3 regions of the Pantoea sp. sgz302252 genome follow, and region 3 is predicted to be linked to each of the others. Evidence: predicted binding sites of a transcription regulator. Region 3 holds the regulator's gene; each other region holds the start of a gene.
The links. Region 3 encodes CRP, which controls carbon source genes, mostly activating them, when cyclic AMP is high. Its sites were predicted from a motif close to ATGTGANNNNNNTCACAT; they were not measured.
Positions count from the first base shown of each region.

Region 1: the regulator CRP is predicted to act here: its motif matches at 2,690-2,707, upstream of ACLW56_RS20750 (DeoR family transcriptional regulator).
Region 2: the regulator CRP is predicted to act here: its motif matches at 5,386-5,403, upstream of hpt (hypoxanthine phosphoribosyltransferase).

Region 1 is NZ_JBLFJW010000034.1:15,276-22,897, reverse strand. Features, by position in the region: gene ACLW56_RS20760 (ROK family protein) at 1-448, shown strand, start outside; gene agaR (transcriptional repressor AgaR) at 653-1,423, opposite strand; gene ACLW56_RS20750 (DeoR family transcriptional regulator) at 1,748-2,557, opposite strand; gene kbaZ (tagatose-bisphosphate aldolase subunit KbaZ) at 2,807-4,096, shown strand; gene agaV (PTS N-acetylgalactosamine transporter subunit IIB) at 4,101-4,574, shown strand; gene agaW (PTS N-acetylgalactosamine transporter subunit IIC) at 4,586-5,368, shown strand; gene agaE (PTS N-acetylgalactosamine transporter subunit IID) at 5,358-6,236, shown strand; gene agaF (PTS galactosamine/N-acetylgalactosamine transporter subunit IIA) at 6,252-6,689, shown strand; gene nagA (N-acetylglucosamine-6-phosphate deacetylase) at 6,686-7,622, shown strand, end outside.
Region 2 is NZ_JBLFJW010000022.1:17,808-25,429, reverse strand. Features, by position in the region: gene can (carbonate dehydratase) at 1-347, shown strand, start outside; gene ACLW56_RS16470 (GH116 family glycosyl-hydrolase) at 427-3,069, opposite strand; gene ACLW56_RS16465 (glycoside-pentoside-hexuronide (GPH):cation symporter) at 3,084-4,433, opposite strand; gene hpt (hypoxanthine phosphoribosyltransferase) at 4,720-5,256, opposite strand; gene ACLW56_RS16455 (glucose/quinate/shikimate family membrane-bound PQQ-dependent dehydrogenase) at 5,464-7,622, shown strand, end outside.
Region 3 is NZ_JBLFJW010000024.1:73,643-81,264, forward strand. Features, by position in the region: gene argD (bifunctional acetylornithine/succinyldiaminopimelate transaminase) at 1-22, shown strand, start outside; gene ACLW56_RS17550 (YccS/YhfK family putative transporter) at 112-2,184, opposite strand; gene crp (cAMP-activated global transcriptional regulator CRP) at 2,238-2,870, opposite strand; gene ACLW56_RS17560 (OsmC family protein) at 3,177-3,581, shown strand; gene ACLW56_RS17565 (phosphoribulokinase) at 3,674-4,537, opposite strand; gene ACLW56_RS17570 (YheU family protein) at 4,574-4,792, opposite strand; gene ACLW56_RS17575 (hydrolase) at 4,789-5,811, opposite strand; gene ACLW56_RS17580 (ABC transporter ATP-binding protein) at 5,909-7,622, opposite strand, start outside.

The DNA of each region.
Region 1 (7,622 bases), on a different contig from region 3:
GCCTCTCGCTGCACAATTTTCCCGGCGCTATCAATTGCCTGAGCTTGCCTGCGGTTGCGGTCTGAGTGGCTGCGTGGAGCGCTACCTCTCAGGTCCAGGCTTGCTCGGGTTGCACCGCCACTTTAGCGGTAAAACAGTCACTATGGATGCGTTGTGGGAAGGCTATCAGCAGCAGGAGCCGCAGGCGATGGCCACCATTACGGCGTGGGTGGATATGCTCGGGGGAACACTTGCACAACTGCAGCTGATTCTGGATGTCGACGCCTTCGTGCTGGGGGGCGGTGTTTCAAATGTAGAAGCGATCTACGCCTTACTCCCACAGGCGATGAAACGCTATTTATTCCCAGGTCTGGAGCCCGCCAAAATCTTGCCTGCAGTACACGGTGCCAGCAGCGGCGTTCGCGGAGCAGCCCTGTTGCAAGCAGAGCAATATGCGCTGCAAAGCTAGAGGAACAGGGAAGCCCTTGCTTCCCCTCAGATTGCTGACAAAGAAGGAAAAAGCGTGGTTTTTCCTTCTTTGTGGTGAGCAGCCGAAAATCAATGAATTGATTTTCCTTATTTTTTGTTCGGTCGCTAATGACAAAACTGCACTCGTTAGAGGTTTGTCATCAGTCTCAGGGGAAGCCCTTGCTTCCCCTGTTCTTCTGCTGCATTACTCATCAGCGAGTACCACCTCTACGCCCATTTTGTCCAATGCCTGCCGATAGTGATCCGGGATCCCCGTGTCGGTTATCACCCGATGGATCTCCTCAACCTCGCGAATCATACAGAAGCTCTTACGGCCGAACTTACTGGAATCAGCAACAACCGTTATCTCCTGCGCGACCTGACACATCACCCGATTAAGATGTGCCTCACCCGGGTGCGGCGTGGTGATCCCGGCGTCAAGGCAGAAACCATCTACCCCCAGGAAAAGCTTATCAAAACGGTATTGCCGAAGTTGATGTTCGGCCGACGGCCCATACAGTGAGAAGACACTCTGACGGACATTCCCTCCCAGCAACATCACATCCATACGCTCAAAATTAGCCAACTCCCAGGCGATGTTGAGGGCGTTAGTCATCACCACCAGATCGCGGCGATTTTTGAGATAAGCGGGAATGAGCGTCGTCGTAGAACCTGAATCGAGGATTAGCGTGTCTCCATCTTTAACGAAACTGGCCGCTTTTTCCGCAATCTGCGATTTAACGTCGCGGTTTAACCGATCTTTATCCTGCAGTGGGCGATCAAAGGCAAAATGATGATTCAGCACCGCACCACCGTAAGAACGCATTGCGCAACCTCTCTGCTCCAGATAGCGCAAATCGTTGCGGATCGTCACGCTGGAAACGCCAAAACGGGCACTGAGCGGCTCAACCCGCACACTCCCCTGATCGCACAGCAAATCGATAATCTGCTCGCGACGTTTTACGCTATCTAACATTGCTTACGCTCCATAACAGTTGCAAAAAGCTTCTCTTTTTAGCGTTAAAACGCTTTCGTTATCTTTCGAATATATTACATCAGAAGCCATTTGGTGAATTTGTGAACACACCAGCACCCTGCCTGTTGCGTTTAAACCGTCAACATTCTTTCGGTTTGTACAAACCGAAAGAGCAAAAACGAAAAAATGAAAGAAATAAGGTTAGCATCGGCCACCTCCATTAGGGGTTCGAGCAAGAAGATCGAAAGTCGCAGATAAAAAAACCCGCGTTAAGCGGGTTTGTTGCAGATGTTGAAGGCCATCACATTTTTTACATTTCGTTCACTATTGATTCACCAGCACAACCTCAACGCCGAGTTTGCGCAGCCCTTCCAGATACTCTTCAGGAATGCCCTCATCAACAATGATCATATGGATCCTCGGAGTATCAACTATCTTGTGCAGGCTCGAACGGTTAAATTTGCTGGAGTCTGTCACGACAATGATTCGTTCTGCGACTTCACACATTTTGCGATTGAGACGAGCCTCATCTTCGTTGTGAGTGCTGACACCACGCTCAAGATCAATGGCGTCCACCCCGAGAAACAGCGTATCAAAATGATAATTTTGCAACGACTGCTCTGCCTGATCGCCATAAAACGACTGTGACTGGCGACGAAGATGTCCGCCGGTCATCAACAGCTCAACCCCTTCGGCTTCCAGTAGCGCATTGGCGACGTTCATGCCATTTGTCATAGCAATAACATCAGTATGGTGGCGCATCAGTCGCGCGATCTCGTACGTTGTGGTCCCTGAGTCAAGAATGACCCTTTGACCTGGCTGAATCAGGTCTGCTGCTGCTCGCGCGATACTGCGTTTAAGAGCAATATTGAGCGTGCTTTTATCCTCAACGGAAGGTTCCGTTGAGGGCATATGGCTGTCACAAATCAGTGCTCCACCATAAGCCCGCACCGCAATACCCTGTTTCTCCAGAAACGCCAGGTCATTACGGATAGTGACCGTCGACACATTAAAGTCGGCCGCAAGGTCATTAACCTGCACGCTACCCTGTTGACGCAGCCGCTGGATAATCTGCTCTCGCCTTTCACTGGTACCGGGCACACGCTTATCGGCAGCGATCTCAGCACTTTTCATAAGATGGTCCTTACCTTAATTCTTTCGTTTCATTTCGTTTTATCTATTAACGCCTTTCCTTTAACAGAATGCAAGTCTGAACCGGCGTGTAGATACCGTAATCCCGAGCCACTTGCTTTCGTTGCGTTTCTTTTGTGAAACAGATCGCACGGCCAGAACCTTTCGTTTTATTTTTGGAAACGCTTAATGCAGTATCAATGAAAACAAAACGAAAGATAATTATCCAATTCATCAATAGTGGAGAGGAAAGTGAAACATTTAACTGACCTGGTTGGCCTTCATAAGCAAGGTGCCGGAAATGGAATTTATTCGATCTGTTCCGCACATCCTCAGGTGCTAGAAGCCGCTATCCGCTTCGCACGCGATCACGGCACGCCTTTGCTGATTGAGGCGACCTCAAACCAGGTCGACCAGTTCGGCGGCTATACGGGCATGACCCCAAAAGATTTTCGTCATTTCGTCGTGGGATTAGCGGCAAAACTCGGCTACCCGGAAGAGCAGCTCATACTAGGAGGCGATCATCTGGGGCCAAACCGTTGGCAGACAGCCCCTGCCGAAGAAGCAATGGAACATGCAGAGACGTTGATTCAAAGCTATGTTGCCGCCGGGTTTAAAAAAATACACCTCGACTGCAGTATGTCCTGCGCTGATGACCTCACGCCGCTGACCGATGAGATTGTTGCCGCACGCGCTGCTCGCCTGGCAAAAATCGCTGAAGCAACCAGCTTAGAAACGTTCGGTGTTTGCGATTTGGTGTATGTCATTGGCACCGAAGTACCGGTACCCGGCGGGGCTCATGAAACCCTCAACACACTTGAAGTCACCACGCCACAGGCTGCACAAGCCACGTTGCGAGCGCACTTTAGTGCCTTCGAAGAACAAGGGTTAAGCAATATCTGGTCGCGTATTATCGGCCTGGTTGTCCAACCGGGTGTCGAATTCGATCATACCCATGTCATCGATTATCTTCCGGAAAAAGCTATTGCACTCAGCAGGATGGTTGAAGACTTCGATACCTTAATCTACGAAGCACACTCCACTGACTACCAGACACCGCAAGCACTGAAGCGTTTGGTCCTCGATCACTTTGCCATCTTAAAGGTCGGCCCGGCATTAACCTTCGCCCTGCGTGAAGCCCTCTTTGCGCTGGCGAGTATGGAAGAAGAGCTGGTGCCCGCCCGTGCCTGTTCCAGACTGCGTGAAGTGCTTGAAAACGTTATGCTTGATAAACCCGGTTATTGGCAGAGTCACTACCACGGCGACAGTCATGCCCGCCGTCTCGCTCGCGGATATAGCTACTCAGATCGAGTGCGTTATTACTGGCCGGACAAAGAAATAGATGAAGCATTAGCGCACCTCGTACGCAACCTGGCGGATGAGGAATTGCCTCTTCCGCTTATCAGCCAATATTTGCCCATTCAGTACACGCGTGTGCGAGAAGGCCAACTTGCCGCCACACCGCAAGCCTTAATCATCGACCATATTCAGGATGTGATACGTCAGTATCACGCCGCCTGTCAGGGTAAAAATGAAGGATGACGTTATGCCAAATATTGTCTTAAGCCGTATTGATGAACGTTTAATTCACGGGCAGGTCGGCGTTCAGTGGGTAGGATTTGCTGGCGCCAACCTGGTACTTGTCGCGAATGATGAAGTCGCGGAAGACCCGGTCCAGCAAAATCTGATGGAAATGGTCCTGGCGGAAGGTATCGCCGTACGTTTCTGGTCGCTGCAGAAGGTTATCGACAACATTCACCGCGCGGCCGATCGCCAAAAAATCCTGCTGGTTTGTAAGACACCAGCAGACTTCCTGAAACTGGTCGAAGGCGGCGTTCCCGTTACCCGAATCAATGTCGGCAATATGCACTACGCCGACGGTAAGCAGCAGATTGCCAAAACAGTCTCCATTGATGCTGGTGATATTGCGGCATTCCGCGCCCTGAAAAACGCGGGTGTTTCCTGCTTTGTCCAGGGCGTGCCAACAGAACCCGCTCAGGATCTGTTTAAACTTCTCTGAAGGAGATAGCGATGGAAATCAGTTTGTTGCAGGCAGCCGCACTGGGCATTCTCGCCTTTATCGCGGGCCTGGATATGTTTAACGGCCTGACCCATATGCACCGCCCGGTGGTACTGGGTCCGCTAGTCGGCCTGATTCTGGGCGATCTGCACACCGGTATTCTCACCGGGGGAACCCTGGAACTGGTCTGGATGGGTCTGGCCCCACTGGCCGGCGCTCAGCCACCTAACGTGATCATCGGCACCATTGTCGGTACGGCATTTGCTATCACCACTGGCGTGAAGCCAAATGTTGCCGTCGGTGTGGCCGTTCCGTTTGCCGTGGCGGTACAAATGGGCATTACCTTCCTGTTCTCAGTCATGTCAGGTGTGATGTCGCGCTGCGACCGTATGGCGGCTAACGCGGATACTAACGGCATTGAACGGGTGAACTATCTCGCATTGTTAGCCCTTGGGACGTTCTATTTTCTCTGCGCCTTCCTGCCAATCTACTTCGGCGCGGAACATGCGAAAACGGCCATCGACGTACTGCCAGCACGGCTGATTGATGGTCTGGGCGTAGCAGGTGGCATCATGCCAGCCATCGGCTTTGCCGTGCTGCTGAAAATCATGATGAAAAACGTCTACATCCCTTATTTCATTATTGGATTCGTGGCCGCAGCCTGGCTGAAGCTCCCGGTATTGGCTATTGCCGCCGCAGCGTTAGCCATGGCGCTCATCGATCTGCTCCGTAAAGATCCGCAACCCGCGGCTAATCAGGCTCCGCAAAAAGAGGAATTCGAAGATGGCATCTAATCAAACAACACTGCCACCGGCCGCAGAGGGCGAGCAGACACGCCTCACCGGCGTTAACGAAAACATCTATGAGGATCAGCAGCTCGGCGCGGAGCTCACCAAAAAAGATATCAACCGTGTCGCGTGGCGTTCCATGCTGTTGCAGGCCTCGTTTAACTATGAACGTATGCAGGCTTCCGGCTGGCTTTACGGTCTGCTGCCCGCGCTAAAAAAGATCCACACCAACAAACGCGATCTGGCCCGAGCGATGAAGGGCCATATGGGATTCTTCAATACTCATCCCTTCCTCGTCACGTTTGTCATCGGCATCATCCTGGCGATGGAACGTTCCAAGCAGGACGTCAATAGCATTCAGAGTACAAAAATCGCGGTGGGTGCACCACTGGGTGGTATTGGTGATGCCATGTTCTGGCTAACGCTACTGCCCATTTGCGGTGGCATTGGTGCAAGCCTCGCCCTGCAAGGTTCTGTTCTGGGTGCCGTGGTTTTTCTGGTCATGTTTAACGTGGTGCATCTGGGCCTGCGTTTTGGTCTGGCTCACTATGCTTATCGGATGGGGGTATCAGCCATTCCACTCATCAAGGCTAACACCCAAAAAGTCGGCCATGCTGCATCCATCGTAGGGATGACGGTCATTGGCGCGCTGGTCGCAACCTACGTACGACTCGCGACCACGCTTGAAATTACCGCTGGTGACGCCGTCGTTAAGCTGCAAAGCGATGTTATCGACAAACTCATGCCAGCCTTTTTGCCGTTAGTCTACACCCTGACCATGTACTGGTTGGTTCGCCGTGGCTGGAGTCCGCTGCGTCTGATCGGCCTGACGGTCGTATTGGGTATTGTCGGTAAATTCGCACATTTCCTGTGATCGTAAGGGGACAGAATGTTAGGCATTATTCTTACTGGCCACGGCGGATTCGCCAGTGGCCTGACGCAAGCCATGAAACAGATCCTTGGCGAACAGCCAAAGTTTATCGCCGTCGATTTTCCAGAAAGTTCCACCACTGCATTGCTGACCACGCAACTGACAGAGGCCATGCAGACCTTGACTGGATGTGAGGAAATCGTGTTTCTGACAGACCTGCTTGGCGGGACACCATTCCGCGTTGCATCCACGCTGGCTATGCAAACGCCAGGCTGCGAAGTGATCACCGGAACCAATCTGCAATTGCTTTTAGAAATGGCCCTGGAGCGCGATGGTCTTAGCGGAGAGGCGTTTCGCCTGCAGGCGCTGGAGTGTGGGCATCGCGGTCTGACTTCTCTGGTAGATGAACTGGCCCGGGATCGTGAACAAAACTGTGAGGTGGGTGAAGGTATATGACTCAGGTGCTACGTGCCCATCGTTTGCTGACGGAACAGGGCTGGCTTGAGGACCACCAGCTTCGCATAGAAAACGGGCTGATTCATGCCATTGAGCCTGTGCCGTCAGGCGTCGTCAGGCGTGATGCAGAATTACTCTGCCCTGCGCTGATCGATACCCACGTTCACGGCGGTGCAGGTGTCGATGTCATGGATGACGACCCGGACGCGCTGGATAAGCTGGCAATACATAAAGCTCGCGAAGGTGTGGGTGCCTGGCTGCCGACGACCGTCACCGCCTCACTCGAAGAGATCAAAGCAGCACTGGGACGCATCGCTGCTCGCTATGAAAACGGCGGGCCCGGCGCGGAAGTGCTGGGCAGCTACCTGGAAGGCCCCTGGTTCACACCCCAAAACAAAGGGGCACATCCCCCTGAACTGTTTCGTGAACTGTCGCTGCCGGAACTGGATTCGCTGATTGAAGTCTCGCGGCAAACATTACGGGTAGTGGCACTGGCCCCAGAAAAAACCGATGCACTGGCAGCGATACGCCATTTGAAATCCCGAAAGGTACGAGTGATGCTCGGGCATAGCGCCGCAAGCTGGGCACAGACGACCGCCGCACTGGATGCTGGCGCTGACGGGTTGGTGCATTGCTTCAACGGCATGACAGGTCTTCATCATCGTGAGCCTGGCATGGTTGGTGCAGGGTTAACCGACTCTCGTGCCTGGCTGGAGCTGATTGCTGATGGTCACCACGTACATCCAGCAGTGATGAAGTTATGCTGTCAGTGCGCGGGCGACAGAACCCTGCTCATCACTGATGCTATGCGTGCCGCCGGCATGCCAGATGGACGCTATGACATTTGCGGTTACGGCGTAGAGATGCGCGAAGGCGTTGTACGAACCGCCAGTGGCGGTTTGGCTGGCAGTACATTGTCAATGGATTCCGCTG
Region 2 (7,622 bases), on a different contig from region 3:
AGGCAGCGGTAGAGAACCCAGAGCTGGGTCTTATCAACAACTGGCTGCTGCACATCCGTGATATCTGGTTCAAACACAGTTCCCTGCTGGGCGAAATGCCTCAGGAACGCCGCATGGACACCCTGTGCGAGCTGAACGTCATGGAACAGGTCTACAACCTCGGCCACTCCACCATTATGCAGTCAGCATGGAAACGTGGGCAGAAAGTGAATATCCACGGCTGGGCTTACGGCATTCACGACGGCCTGCTGCGCGATCTCGACGTGAGCGCGACCAACCGTGAAAGCCTGGAACAGGGCTATCGCAAGGCGCTGTCCAACCTGCACACACGTATTAACCACAAATAAAAAAATCCCGGACGCTTAGCGTTTCGGGATTTTATCAAAAAAGCCGGGTACCAATCAGTTTAACTGACCGGCTTTCCTCTTATTTCGCCAGGGGATGTAATGTCAGCGTATCTTCTGCTGTTAACCGCTGACGCATGTACCAGGTCATTTCCTGCTGCTGTGCAGTAACAGGCGTGTCATTCAATCTGACTTCACAGAGGCGTAAGTCCGACCAGCACTCCAGTATCAGCGTTTGCAGCGAAAGTTTTCCGTACTCAACCTGCAGGCTCGCCCCCTGCTCATCCCACGAAATGCTTCCCCATGCGCCATCGACAGCCCAGAAGTAACGCTGCTCTCCATCACGGGTGACAGGACGAAATGCCAGTTGCCCTCGCGGCAGATCGCAGGTGAAACCGCTGAAAGCATGCAGTAGCGAATAGCTGGCCATAGAACGCGCATAATGGCTGCCGCATTCCATTTCGTTCCATGGATTTCGTTTCGCCCCATCATATCTGTCTCGTATCGCGCGGACGATCTCAACCCCCTGCGCGATCATCCCTTCCTGAATCATGTGCGCTGCGACCTGATATTCAAAACCGCACATATTTTCTTCTGCGTAAGGGATGCCGAGCCACGGCTTATCACCTTTTGGCCACTCGCAAATCACGACACCCTTTTCCTCATTCACCGCAAATAACCGACAAGGGTTCCAGCGTTCATCCGCAGACTGGAAGTTATAGCGCCAGATGGCTTCCAGGGCACTTTTCACTTGTTGCTTATCAAAAATCTCTCCAAGACCGCACAGGTTGGCATGCCACTGCGCAATAACCTGATCGATCGCGCATCCATTGCCTATCTGATAGTTAATCTCTTGTTTTTCCTCATTCCAGTAAAAGTCATACAGCGTTCCTTCATCCAGATTCCACGTTTTTTCTGTCTCGATAAAGTAAGGATCCAACACGTCACGCTGCCGGAGGTTATCCGTCTGGCAATAGTATTCCCCGTTAAATAACGCACTATCGCAGTAGCGTTTACCTTGTATAAAGAGAGTGTTCCACTGCTGTTGGGTCTCAGGCTCCCCCATCAATACAGCCATTTCAGCCCCGCATTTCAGTGCCGCAAGCCAATAGCCAGTAAGCCAGCTGTTTGCCCCAAACAACTCCATATCCAGGGTGTGATGCTGACGCCCGGAAATCACCCCTATGCGATTGAGATCCCATTTGTCCGGGTTTTCAGGATCCCAGGCAAAGGCAATCATCGCTTTTACCGCTGGCCATTTTTCTCGTAGCCACGCATTATCGCCGCTGATTTTCCAGTCGCGATAAATCTTGATCACCTCGCCATACTGACCGTCAACACAGGCGCGGAAGTCAAATACTGACTGGCCTAACGGCAGCATCAACCTGAAGGCCAGGCTGCCGTCAGGGCGCAGGTTATAGCGCTGATTAAGGTCACGCATACTGCGTTCAAGCTGTGGAAACAGATACGGTAGCGCGTAAGCATAATTCCAGACATGAAGACAGGACCCCTCACAGCTGCCTATGTTGTCCAGTCCTCCCTCGAAACCATAGAACTCCCCTTCCTCCAGCCGCAGGCAGGTAGGTGTTTTCAGCGTAGAAAGGTTGGCGCTGATAGCTTCTTTCACCACTTCAGGCAACGTGGAATGCTCAAGTTGCCGGGCAAATCTCTCACTCCATTTCACCAGTTCCTTCCAGTGCTGAAACGCATAGCCAACCACCTGCCCTGCTCCCGTAAACTGAGTGGCATAGTAATTCCGCCAGGTTTCTTCACCGCGGTAATCCTCATAACGAAGAACTTCTTCAGTCTGTTTGTCATACCAGCGTTGCCAGAAGTTATAATTTCGTGGGAAATACCAGCCGATAACAAAACGCACATTTTTGCGTTCACCCGGTGCCAGCGTAATATGGGCTGCCAACGTGCTGGTATCATGATGGAGCGCAGAAGGCTCGTCATACTGCCTGTCGCAGAACCTTTCCTGCTGGAGAAATTCACGCCAGAATATTGACAAGCTGTCAAACCAGGTCCCCCTGTACCAACACTGCTGCCAGCTTACGTCCTCCGCATCAGTGCCAATACACATCTCTCCGAATCGCGGATCGCTGTCTGGATAGACATTCTGGCTGAAGTCCATCCGATGCACGCCGTCTTCATGATGATGACTGTTGCGCGTATTGCCTTGCGCCAGCGGATTATTCACCGAAAGGGCAATGCTGTAATCCAGCGTGTCTGCAGTGGTGTTTTCAATTTCGATATCAAAAAAAGCTGCCGGAATGCTGGAATTTTTATCATCACCAGGAATAAAGGGGTTAAAACCCACCAGGCTGACGTTGCCGGGAAATCGCGCATCAAAAAACTGAACCTTGCCGAAAGGATAATTACCGCAAAAGGTGTTTTCTTTAAAATGCGGCATACCCGCGAGCGTTTCACTATCAGGGCCAAAACCAAATCCGGCATGCATTTTCTTTAACCGTTTGCTCAAATGGTAATTGCCCGTCAGTCGCTCCTGAATAGGACCATGAAGAACTCTGGCATCTACACATTCCCCCTGTTTACTGGCTTTAACAGCAATATGGCTATAGCCGTTATTACGCCCTTTATCTGGATGGTTAAAAATTTCCCAGTCAACAAGTCGGCCATTCCCCGCAAGGCTGATACAACCAGCGCCAATCCCCCCCATGGGCAAAGCAATTTCACGAGTATGCGAAGCGGTATAAACTTTCATTTTTACTCCTCACCTTATTCCGTGGTGCGTTCTCTCAACGCCATAACAATCTCTTCGCAATGGCTTTCTATTAATTCGTAGCGAATCAGGAGAAAACTCATGGAGATAAACAAGGCACCAGGCAGTAAGGTAAAGGCTATATTAATACCGTTTGCCGCAGTTGTGGTCTGTTCTACATTAGGTATATAACCAACCCATGCCAGAATGAAGCCGGTCAATGCCCCACCTACAGCACCTGAAAATTTAAGCTGGAACATATTCAATGAGAAGATCATGCCTTCTGCACGCTTGCCATTTTTCCATTCGTTATATTCAATGGTATCCGGCAACATTCCACCCAGCGTGACTCCCAGAATGCCCAGAAAGAAATTCGGGATACAGTGCAAAATAATCGCCCATGATACGGGTAATAAGGTCACAAACCACAGCAGACAACAAGCAGAACCTAAAAGAATGGCAGACCCCATGCACAGCTTTTTCTTGCCTAATCGTCGAACAAATACCGTGGCAAAAACAGCCCCAATAACTGTGACAAAAGTTGATGCACCAAGGAATGTCGCCATCGCGGCTTCACTGTGAAAGAGGTATTTAAAATAATAGAGACCGAATCCCACGCGGGCTGAAATGACGAAATTAAAACAAATCCAGAACCCCATCAGGATAACCAGAGGACGATTATGTTTTATCAGCCAGAGATAAAGTGAGGCGGAGTGGCGTTCTTTATTTCCAGTAATATAGTTTTCTTTCACATTCGCAACAGTAAGCATTGCCGTAGCAAAAAAGAAAAGGGCATAGCAACCTGCCACCATCGACCAGTTATCTTTGAAGATCAACAGTAAAGGGATCGTTATCAGACTGGCAATCCATTGGCCAACCATCGCCCCGGAGCGCGTTGTAAAAACAAGACGGTTACGCTGCTGCGGATCTTTAGTCACCACTGTCGCTAATGCGAAAAGAGGGACATCAAAACAAGTAAATGCCGTACTTAACAAAAAGTATGTGATATAGGCATAAATAACTTTTCCTTGTAGGGAAATATCCGGCACAGAGAAAGTTGCAAACAGAGCAATGCTCCCTACCGTCGCGCCCAGTACCAGATAAGGTTTAAATTTCCCATACCGGGTATGCGTATTATCAATCAATACTCCCCAGATAAGATCCGAGGCGGTATCCCAGATACGAGTAACTAAAAATAGCGTTCCCACCGTTTGGGCAGGCAGGCCAACATAATCGGTATAGTACATCATCAAAAATGTGACGATCATGATAAAAATAAAGTTGTCACCTGCGGCACCCAACGTATAACTCACTAACGTTCGCCGAGACACTTTATCCATTGCACTGACACTGTAACCGCTGCTCATTTTAAACTCCTTCTTTACTGGTACAGCTAAATCCAGAGTAATGAAATGAAATCCATAAACTTACGCTATCTTTCGAATCACAGCCTAGCACGGTCAACAATACGATAAATGGTTTTGTTTTGTTTCTGTGAGTGTGATCGTCATTCAATAAAAAAGAATATTGAAAACAAAACGAAAGCCTCATAAAAATAAAAAGAAGGGAATGAAAATAAATGGGGGAAACAAGGAAGGACAGTTATCACGATTGACGCTGACAGGCGCTGCGTCAGCGTCAGAAAATGTTTGTTTATTCGTCGAGCAGCACCACTTTGCCCACGTAAGGCAGATGGCGATAACGCTGAGCGTAATCAATCCCGTAGCCGACAACAAACTCATCAGGAATGGAGAAGCCGACGAATTCTACCGGCACGTCGACTTCACGGCGGCTTGGCTTATCCAGCAGCGTACAAATCGCCAGAGACTTCGGCTCGCGCAGGCTGAGGATTTCACGCACTTTTGACAGCGTGTTACCGGAATCGATGATGTCTTCAACGATCAACACATCTTTGCCGCGAATATCTTCATCGAGATCTTTGAGGATTTTCACATCACGGGTGGTCGACATACCGCTGCCGTAGCTGGAGGCCGTCATAAAATCGACTTCATGGGAGACGTGCACTTCACGGCACAGGTCTGCCATAAACATAAATGAGCCACGCAGCAGGCCAACCAGCACCATCTCGCTGCCGCTGTCCTGATAACGTGCGGTAATGTCACGGCCCAATTCGGCAATACGCGCTTTGATCTCCGCTTCCGGGATCATCACTTCAACAGTCTGTTTCATTTCACTAACCATCTGATTTCAGAGATAAATCTCTCAACCCCGTAGCCACTGGTCTACGGCATTGATCGGCAAGCCATGCAGTATACCAGCAAATCGATTTCTTCGGTGAATGAGATAATAAAGCTCATTTTGCGATTCCGATCACATTTGTTAAATCCTATACTTAATTGCTACTAAAAAATTAACAACTTAATAGGTGTGCTTTCTATGGCGGAAACAAAACCACAACAGACCGGGCTTCTGGTGAAGCTGACGGCGCTGTTTGCAGCCTTCTGCGGGCTGTATCTGCTGATCGGGGGAATCTGGCTCGTCTCGCTGGGCGGCTCCTGGTACTACCCTATCGCCGGGCTGGTGATGCTGGCGGTGACCACGATGCTCTGGCGCGGTAAGCGTGCTGCACTCTGGCTCTATGCGCTGGTACTGCTGACGACCATGATTTGGGGTGTCTGGGAAGTCGGCTTCGACTTCTGGGCGCTGACACCGCGCAGCGACATTCTGGTGTTCTTCGGCATTTGGCTGATTCTGCCGTTTGTTTCGCGTCGCCTGATTGTGCCTTCTGCAGGCGCGGTCGCGGCACTGGTGGTGGTTCTGCTGATTACCGGCGGCATCCTCACCTGGGCAGGCTTCCACGACCCACAGGAAATCAACGGCACGCTGAGCACTGATGTGACGCCTGCCGCGCCGATTTCTCAGGTAGCCGATCAGGACTGGCCAGCTTATGGCCGCAACCAGGAAGGTCAACGCTGGTCACCGCTCAAGCAAATCAACGCCGATAACGTGCACCAGTTGAAAGAAGCCTGGGTATTCCGTACCGGCGACCTGAAGCAGCCGAACGATCCGGGTGAAATCACCAATGAAGTGACGCCGATTAAAGTGGGCGACATGCTTTACCTCTGCTCCGCTCACCAGCGCGTGTTCGCGCTTGATGCTGCAACAGGGAAAGAGAAGTGGCATTTTGATCCACAGCTCAACACCAACACCTTCTTCCAGCACGTGACCTGCCGTGGTGTTTCTTACCATGAAGCCAAAGCGGATAGCGCGCCCACTGACGTGGTGGCGGATTGTCCGCGCCGCATCCTGCTGCCGGTGAACGATGGCCGTCTGTTTGCGCTGAATGCCGATACCGGCAAGCTGTGTGAAAGCTTCGCCAACAAAGGCGTGCTGAACCTGCAGACTAACCAGCCAGTGACCACGCCAGGCATGTATGAGCCGACGTCACCGCCGATCGTTACCGACAAAACCATCGTCATTGCGGGTTCCGTCACCGATAACTTCTCAACCCGTGAAGCCTCTGGCGTGATTCGTGGTTTTGACGTTAACACCGGTAAGCTGCTGTGGGCGTTTGACCCAGGCGCGAAAGATCCCAATGAAATCCCTAATGACGAACACAAGTTCAGCCTGAACTCGCCGAACTCGTGGGCACCTGCCGCGTATGATGCGAAGCTGGATCTGGTGTATCTGCCAATGGGTGTGACCACTCCCGACATCTGGGGCGGTAACCGCACACCAGAGCAGGAACGCTATGCGAGCGCGATTGTGGCGCTGAATGCCACCACCGGGAAACTGGCGTGGAGCTACCAGACCGTTCACCACGATCTGTGGGATATGGACCAACCGTCTCAGCCGACGCTGGCGGATATCACCGTTGACGGTAAAACCGTGCCAGTCGTTTACGCTCCGGCGAAAACCGGTAACATCTTTGTGCTCGACCGTCGTAATGGTCAACTGGTGGTGCCTGCCCCAGAAAAACCCGTGCCACAAGGCCCAGCCAAAGGCGATCGCCTTAGCCCAACGCAGCCGTTCTCCGATCTGAGCTTCCGTCCGAAGAAAGATCTGAGCGGAGCGGATATGTGGGGCGCGACGATGTTCGACCAGCTGGTCTGTCGCGTGATGTTCCACCAGCTGCGCTATGAAGGCATCTTCACTCCGCCGTCAGAGCAAGGCACGCTGGTGTTCCCGGGCAACCTGGGGATGTTTGAGTGGGGCGGTATTTCCGTCGATCCGAACCGTCAGGTTGCTATTGCTAACCCGATTGCCCTGCCGTTCGTTTCACGCTTGATGCCTCGTGGCCCTGGCAACCCAATCGAGCCGCCTAAAGATGCGAAAGGTTCAGGAACAGAAACCGGTATTCAGCCGCAGTACGGCGTACCGTTTGGCGTCACGCTGAACCCGTTCCTGTCTCCGTTTGGCCTGCCGTGTAAACAGCCGGGCTGGGGTTATATCTCTGCTCTGGATCTGAAAACCAACCAGATCGCGTGGAAAAAACGCATCGGTACGCCGCAGGACAGCCTGCCGTTCCCAATGCCGTTTAAACTGCCGTTCAATCTGGGGATGCCCATGCTGGGTGGCCCGATTTCCACCGCCGG
Region 3 (7,622 bases):
GGTCAGAAAGATTGTTGGCTGACGTTTCGCCCGGCGGCACTGCGTTTGCCGGGCCTACGAGATGTGCCCGTCTGTAGGCCTGTGCAAGCGAAGCGCCGCCAGGCAGAGTTTCTACGTCCGCCGTTTCAACCAAATCCCGTGATGTGGACGTTGACGCCAGGCCACCGAAGAAATGGTGTGCATGGTATTCAAATGGCCAAGTATCCGCTGTAAATGCTGTTCCATGGTGCTTAACGGGCCGTGGGACAGCGTATCCAGTGACTCCATAATATTGGCGTCTCCACTTCCACCTGCTTCGTCATACTCCAGACGCTGCTGACACCGTTGCAGCGCAATCTCACAAGATTCCAGATACCGTTGGGCCAGCGACTCCGTCAGCATGTTGTGCTCGCGGGCAAGCGTGGTCATGGCGTTAATATGCTCGACAATAAACTGGCTGTGAGTCACCCACAGTTTCATGTCGGCAAGATAGCGCGAGTTGAAGCCGGGTTCCTGCATCGCCTGATTAAGCGAGTTGAACAGTGCGTTATGAGCCTGATTCACACGCATGCGCTGATAGGCGAGGGTTGGCGCTTGCGGGTCATTACTCAGAATAAGACGTAAGGCATCCTGATCGGCCTCCAGCGCTTGCTGGGCATTTTTGCGCAGCAGGCCGCTTTGCCACTGCGGCCACAGCCAGACCATGCCGCCGAAGGCAATCAGACAGCCAATCAGGGTATCGGCGAGGCGTGCCACGATAAACTGATCGCCGTTGAGCGTTAGCAACTGAATGGTGTACACCGCCGTCACCGTAAAGCCCACCGTCGCCCAGCCGTAGCTTTTGCGGATCATCAGGTAGCTCACGAGGGTTATCACCAGCATCGCCGCCAGCGCATAGCCCTCCGGGGCATGAAAGTGCAGGGTGATGCCTGCGATGACCAACCCAGCCAACGTGCCTGCCGCCCGGTGAAAAATCCTCACCCGCGTTGCGCCATAGCCGTTTTGGGTGACCAGCAGCACGGTCATCAGGATCCAGTAAGGTTTGGGCAGATGCAGCGCCGTGCCCATCAGGCTGGCAATACTGAGCATCACGCTTATCCGCGCGGCACTGCGCAGGGCGGGCGATTTCAGCGAAAGATAGCTTTTTAGCGCCGCGAATACCGGCAAACGGCGTTCGTTATCGGCCATTAAATCGCGCGGATAGAGCGGGCGTTGCAGGCGCAGCACGCGTGCTATGCGGCTGAAATGCCAGACGCAGAATTGGCCGACCGGGTTATCCGGCTGCTGACGGGCGATTTTCTCCAGCGCGCCAATCTGCTTGTCCATCGAGAAACGCTGGGGAAAACGGTGGTAAAGAATATCATCGGCCATCACGCGCAGGCGCGTGGCGATGGTTTGAGCATTCCAGCGGATCACCGCTTCCGCATGGCTGCGCTCGACCAGCTTTTGGACTTCTGCCGGCTGGTGCAGGCTGACGGAGATGTGCTCCTGCAAATCAAGGCCCATCTGGAAGGAGCGCAGCAGGCGTTTGTAATCATGGTTCTTATTGGCCGCCAGCATGTGCAGCTGCTGGTAGCACTGGGTTATCAGGTCGACGGCTTTTTGCTGACGCGCCAGCAGGGGTGGCAAAGCTTTTTCTGGATCGGTGTGCTGGGTCAACAGGCTGTACTTGGCTTCGCAGTAATCCGCCAGTTGGCGATACAGCAGGCTCAGCGACTCCCGCAGCGGCTGTTCACGCCACATCCAGAACCAGAACCAGTTAAACAGGCCATACCAAAGCGTGCCGAGGGCATAAATCAGCAACGGCTCCCAGACTGGCATGTTGCCCGCAAGGCTCAGGGTAAAAATCGCGGCGATGAGAGACGCGGGAAGCAAACGCGCATGCAGAGAACTTATCTCGGCCGTCACGCCAAGCGTCATGGCGAGAACGGTCAGGATCAGCGGTAAGGGGAGGCTCTGCTCCAGCAGTAACTGAACCGCGAGGCTGCAGCCTGCAAACAGCGAACCGCCGATAATCAGGCGTTTGAAAAAGCGTTTGTGTGGCGTATCGAGACCGGCAATGTTGCAGCAGGCGGGAACTAACGAAAACAGCAATCCGTATTTGAGATACCCCAACACCAGACCGATAGCCACGGGGGTACAGAGCACCAGGGTTTGCCGCAGTGCATAGTTAATTTCCGGGTGATAAATTAGCCTGCGCCACATAGCGGTAGAGACAAAAATGGCGTATTGCGCGAACAATACGCCATTTAACGAGCTTAGCGGGTGCCGTAAACGACGATGGTCTTACCGTGGGCGGAGATCAGGTTCTGATCTTCCAGCATTTTCAGAATACGGCCAACGGTTTCACGGGAACAACCCACGATCTGCCCGATTTCCTGACGGGTAATTTTAATTTGCATACCGTCCGGGTGAGTCATGGCGTCAGGTTGTTTCGCCAGGTTCAGCAGCGTCTGCGCGATACGGCCGGTCACGTCGAGGAATGCAAGGTTGCCCACTTTCTCAGAAGTGACCTGCAGACGACGAGCCATCTGCGAGGAAAGGCGCATCAGAATATCTGGATTAACCTGGATAAGCTGACGGAATTTTTTGTAGGAAATTTCGGCCACTTCACAAGCGGTTTTTGCCCGAACCCAGGCACTACGCTCCTGACCTTCTTCGAAGAGACCAAGCTCACCAATGAAATCGCCCTGGTTGAGGTAAGAGAGGATCATCTCTTTCCCCTCTTCGTCCTTGATCAGTACAGCAACTGAGCCTTTCACGATGTAGTAAAGCGTTTCTGCTTTTTCACCCTGGTGAATCAGCGTGCTCTTCGATGGGTACTTATGAATGTGGCAATGAGACAAGAACCATTCAAGGGTAGGGTCTGTTTGCGGTTTGCCAAGCACCATGCGCGGTTATCCTCTGTTATAAGCTGTCTCCAGTGGCAGACACGATACTGCCGCTGGCTTTGCAATCGTATCCTTCCCTGTGCCTGGGAAGTCGGCTGTCGAATTATGCAGCAGCCTGTAATGTGGTGTCCTCTGCGTGCACACAGCACTTCACTGCATGACTGTAGCATCCCGACTGTTTTAGCATAGCTTTTGCTGCGTGTCTCCTGGTGTCTCGCTTCAGCATGACGCACATCTCCTTCCGTTGCGAGTTTTGTTATGTGCGCGTAATCTGAGAGGAAAATGGCAACTTCGGAGTTAAAAATTATGCAAGCACGTGTGAAATGGGTTGAGGGTTTAACCTTCCTGGGCGAGTCTGCTTCTGGCCACCAAATTTTGATGGACGGTAACTCTGGAGACAAAGCACCGAGCCCGATGGAAATGGTGCTGATGGCGGCTGGGGGTTGCAGCGCTATCGACGTGGTGTCGATTTTGCAGAAAGGGCGTCATGACGTGAAAGACTGCGAAGTGAAGCTCACCTCCGAGCGTCGTGAAGAAGCGCCACGTATGTTTACGCACATTAATCTGCACTTCATCGTGACGGGCAAAGATCTGAAAGAAGCGGCGGTCTCTCGCGCGGTGGATTTGTCAGCAGAAAAGTACTGCTCTGTGGCGCTGATGCTTGAGAAAGCCGCGAAGATCACCCATTCGTTTGAGGTGGTTGAGGCTTAAATGTGTGCGGCCTGATGCCCTCTCCCCAACCCTCTCCCACGGGGCGAGGGAGCAAACACTAAAAACCTTCTCGCAAGAGAAGGTTTTGCAGTTTACCTTCTGCTATCCATTAACCGCTCAACCAGCGGTGTCATGATCAACTCCATCGCCAGCCCCATTTTCCCTCCCGGCACAACCAGCGTGTTCATGTGTGAAATGAACGAACCTTGCAGCATCGCCAGCAGCCAGGGGAAATCGATGTCGCCCAGATTCTGGAAATGGATAACCACAAAGCTTTCATCCAGCGACGGAATGCCTTTAGCGGCAAACGGGTTAGAGGTGTCTACCGTGGGCACGCGCTGGAAGTTGATATGCGTGCGTGAGAACTGCGGCGTGATGAAGTTGATGTAATCCTCCATGGAACGAACCACGGAATCCATCACCGCTTCACGAGAATGCCCACGCTCACTGGTGTCACGCGTAAGCTTCTGAATCCATTCCAGGTTCACAATCGGGACTACGCCAACCAGCAAATCAACATGCTTTGCCACATCATGCTGAGGCGTCACTACGCCCCCGTGTAACCCTTCGTAGAACAGCACGTCGGTGGGTTCCGGCAGCGGTTGCCAGGGCGTGAAAGTGCCTGGCACCTGATTCCACGGCACGGCTTCATCATAGGTATGCAGATATTTGCGCGACTGCCCGCTGCCACTTTGGCCATAGGTGATAAACGTCTGTTCAAGCAAACCGAAGTCGTTGGCATCCGGGCCGAAATAACTGATATGGCGGCCCATGTCGCGTGCTTTACGGATTGCCATGTCCATTTCAGGGCGGGTGTAGCGATGAAAGCTGTCCCCTTCGACTTCGGCGGCGTTTAAATTGAGCTGAGCAAAGATCTTACGAAAGGCGAGGCTGGTGGTGGTGGTCCCCGCGCCGCTGGAGCCGGTCACGGCAATCACCGGGTATTTGGCAGACATAACGACTCCCTGGGTAAGCAGTGGTAATGAGTAGAGTCAGCCGCGAAATTGAGTGCGGGTCATCAGGTTGACGGTCTCGTGCAGTTCGGACCACACCAAAACGACTTCCCCGCTTTGCAATTGCTGTTTGACGTCGGCGACTTTATCTTCGAGCGAACGTTCATGTTCACCATAATCGGTGCCTTCGCGCAACACAAAGCTTTCTATCAGGTTTTCCAGCGTTTCGGGAGCCAGATCCTGCCAGGGAATGATCATGCGATAGCTCCAAGAAAACGGGTTAGCCAGTCTGGAATGCGTTTTTCCAGCCACATTTCGGGATGACGCAGCGTGCCGCCGACAAAGCCAACATGCCCGCCGTATTCGGTGAGCTGATACTGGATATTTTTCGGCAGCTCTTCCTGCGCGGGAATGGAGTGGTGATCCATAAAGGGATCGTCTTTGGCGTGAATAATCAGCGTCGGTTTGGTTATCTGGCTCAGTACAGGCATGGCGCTGCACTGGCGGTAATAGTCGATGGCATCGGCGAACCCGTGAATTTTCGACGTAATCAAATCGTCAAACTCGCGGATACGGCGAACGCTTTTCAAACGCTTAAGATCGACCGGCAGCGTGCCAGGATAAGCCTTCAGCTTGCGTGAGGCATTGGCCTTCAGCAGATTCAGCAGGTAGCGCTGATAAACACGGGAAAAGCCTTTGTCCATGTGGTAGCTGCAAGCTTCGAGCATAAACGGCGCGGAAACGATCACTGCGGCATCAAGCGGCGTCGCGTCGCCTTCTTTGGCCAGCAGGCAGCCGAGCATGTTGCCGCCCAGCGAGTAGCCGACCGCCGCCGTAGGCACTTCGCCAAATTCACGCTTCAGCCAGGAGAGGAACCAGGTGCCATCTTCGGTCTCACCGGAATGGTAAATACGATCGTTACGGTTCGGTTCGCCGCTGCAACCGCGAAAATGCATCACCACACCAAGCCAGCCGTGCTGTTGTGCCGCATGGATCAGGCCATGAGCATAAGGGCTGTAAAGGCTGCCTTCAAGGCCGTGAAACACGACCAGACGCGGTTTGTGACGCGCCTGATTCGGATTTTCACTCCAGGCCAGATCGACAAAATCACCATCCGGAAGTTCCAGGCGCTGCCAGTGCGGCGTGAACAGCACTTTGCGGCGGATCAGGCGCGGCAGCATGGTCTGCAGGTGGCAGTTGCGTACGCCTTTCATCGGCACAAAAGTGTCGTTCTCTTCGGGTGGGACTTCAAATTCTACAGGGGTGATCTGGGCCATACTGTTACGCTGTTGTGATGAAAATCCTGTCTACTATACCGCCACCTCAGTTTCATGCTTATGAAATCGAGGCGCGGTAGGCTTTTGTTGAACTTATTTAGTCTTCCTGGAGCATTTTTTCCAGTTGTTCATGGGCGTCCAGCCAGGCCATTTCGCACTCTTCCAGCCCGGATTTTGCGCTGGCCTGCTGTTGCAGGCACTCCGTCAGTTCTGCTTTACGAGCCTGATCATACAGTTCGCTGTCACTCAGTTTTTCTTCAGCGGCGGCGAGTTTTGCATTGAGTTTTTCCATCTCTTTTTCCAGACGGGCTATCTCTTTGCGCAGCGGCTGGGTCAGCGTGCGTAACTCTGCTTCGCGACGTTTCTGATCTTTTCGCGCCTGGGCGCTGTTGGCGTTGTCTTTTGGGGCTTCGTCAGGCTGGCTTTCCTGCTTCTGAATGTCAGTCAGCCACTGCTGATAATCTTCCAGATCGCCATCGAAAGGTTCCACTTTCGCATCATGCACCAGATAGAGGTCATCGGTAGTCGAACGCAGCAGGTGGCGGTCGTGCGACACCACGACCAGCGCGCCTTCAAACTCAATCAGTGCTTCGGTCAGGGCCTGACGCATGTCGAGATCCAGGTGGTTGGTCGGTTCATCGAGCAGCAGCAGGTTAGGGCGCTGCCAGACGATTAACGCCAGCACCAGACGGGCTTTCTCGCCTCCAGAGAAACGGCGAGTCTCTTCGCTCACTTTATCGCCCTGGAAACCAAAACCACCGAGGTAATCGCGCAGTTGCTGTTCCAGCACTTGCGGCGCCAGCCTGACCAGATGTTGAAGCGGTGACTCATCGGCGCGTAAAAATTCGAGCTGATGCTGGGCGAAGTAACCGAGCTTGATGCCTTTCGCCAGACCGATTTCACCGCTTTGCGGGGCCAGTTCACCAGCCAACAGTTTGATCAGCGTGGATTTACCCGCACCGTTTCGACCGAGTAAACCAATACGCGAACCCGGGACCAGGTTGAGTTTGATGGAGTCGAGAATGGTGCGGTCGCCGTAACCGGCACTGACCTTTTCCATCTTCAGCAGCGGATTGGGCAGGCTCTCTGGCTCGCGGAAGCTAAAGTGGAACGGGTTATCGACATGCGCCGGAGCAATCAGCTCCATACGTTCCAGCATTTTCACGCGGCTCTGGGCCTGTTTGGCTTTCGACGCTTTCGCTTTAAAGCGGTCAATAAAGCTCTGCAAATGTGCCACTTTCTGCTGCTGGCTTTCATACATCGACTGCTGCTGAGACAGGCGCGTCGCGCGCTGGATCTCAAAAGAAGAGTAATTGCCGGTGTACTCGAACATCGACTGCTGTTCGATATGAATAATTTTGCCCACCACCGGATCAAGGAAATCGCGGTCATGGGAAATCAGGATCAGCGTGCCCTGATAGCTCTTCAGCCACTTCTCCAGCCAGATAACGGCGTCAAGATCGAGGTGGTTAGTCGGTTCATCGAGCAGCAGCAGGTCGGAACGGCAAATCAGTGCCTGCGCAAGGTTGAGGCGCATACGCCAGCCACCCGAGAAATCACTGGTAGGGCGCTCCAATTGCTCATTGCTGAAACCCAGACCGTGCAGCAGGCTGGATGCGCGAGAACGGATGGTCCACGCATCGATAGCATCAAGCTTGCCATGCACTGTCGCGATAGCATGACCGTCGTTGCGCTCATTTGCGGCGTTCAGTTCTGCTTCAAGCTGGCGATATTCGCGGTCGCCATCAATAACATAGTCGAGCGCAGGCTGTGGCAGGGCAGGGGTTTCCTGATTCACCCACGCCAGTTGC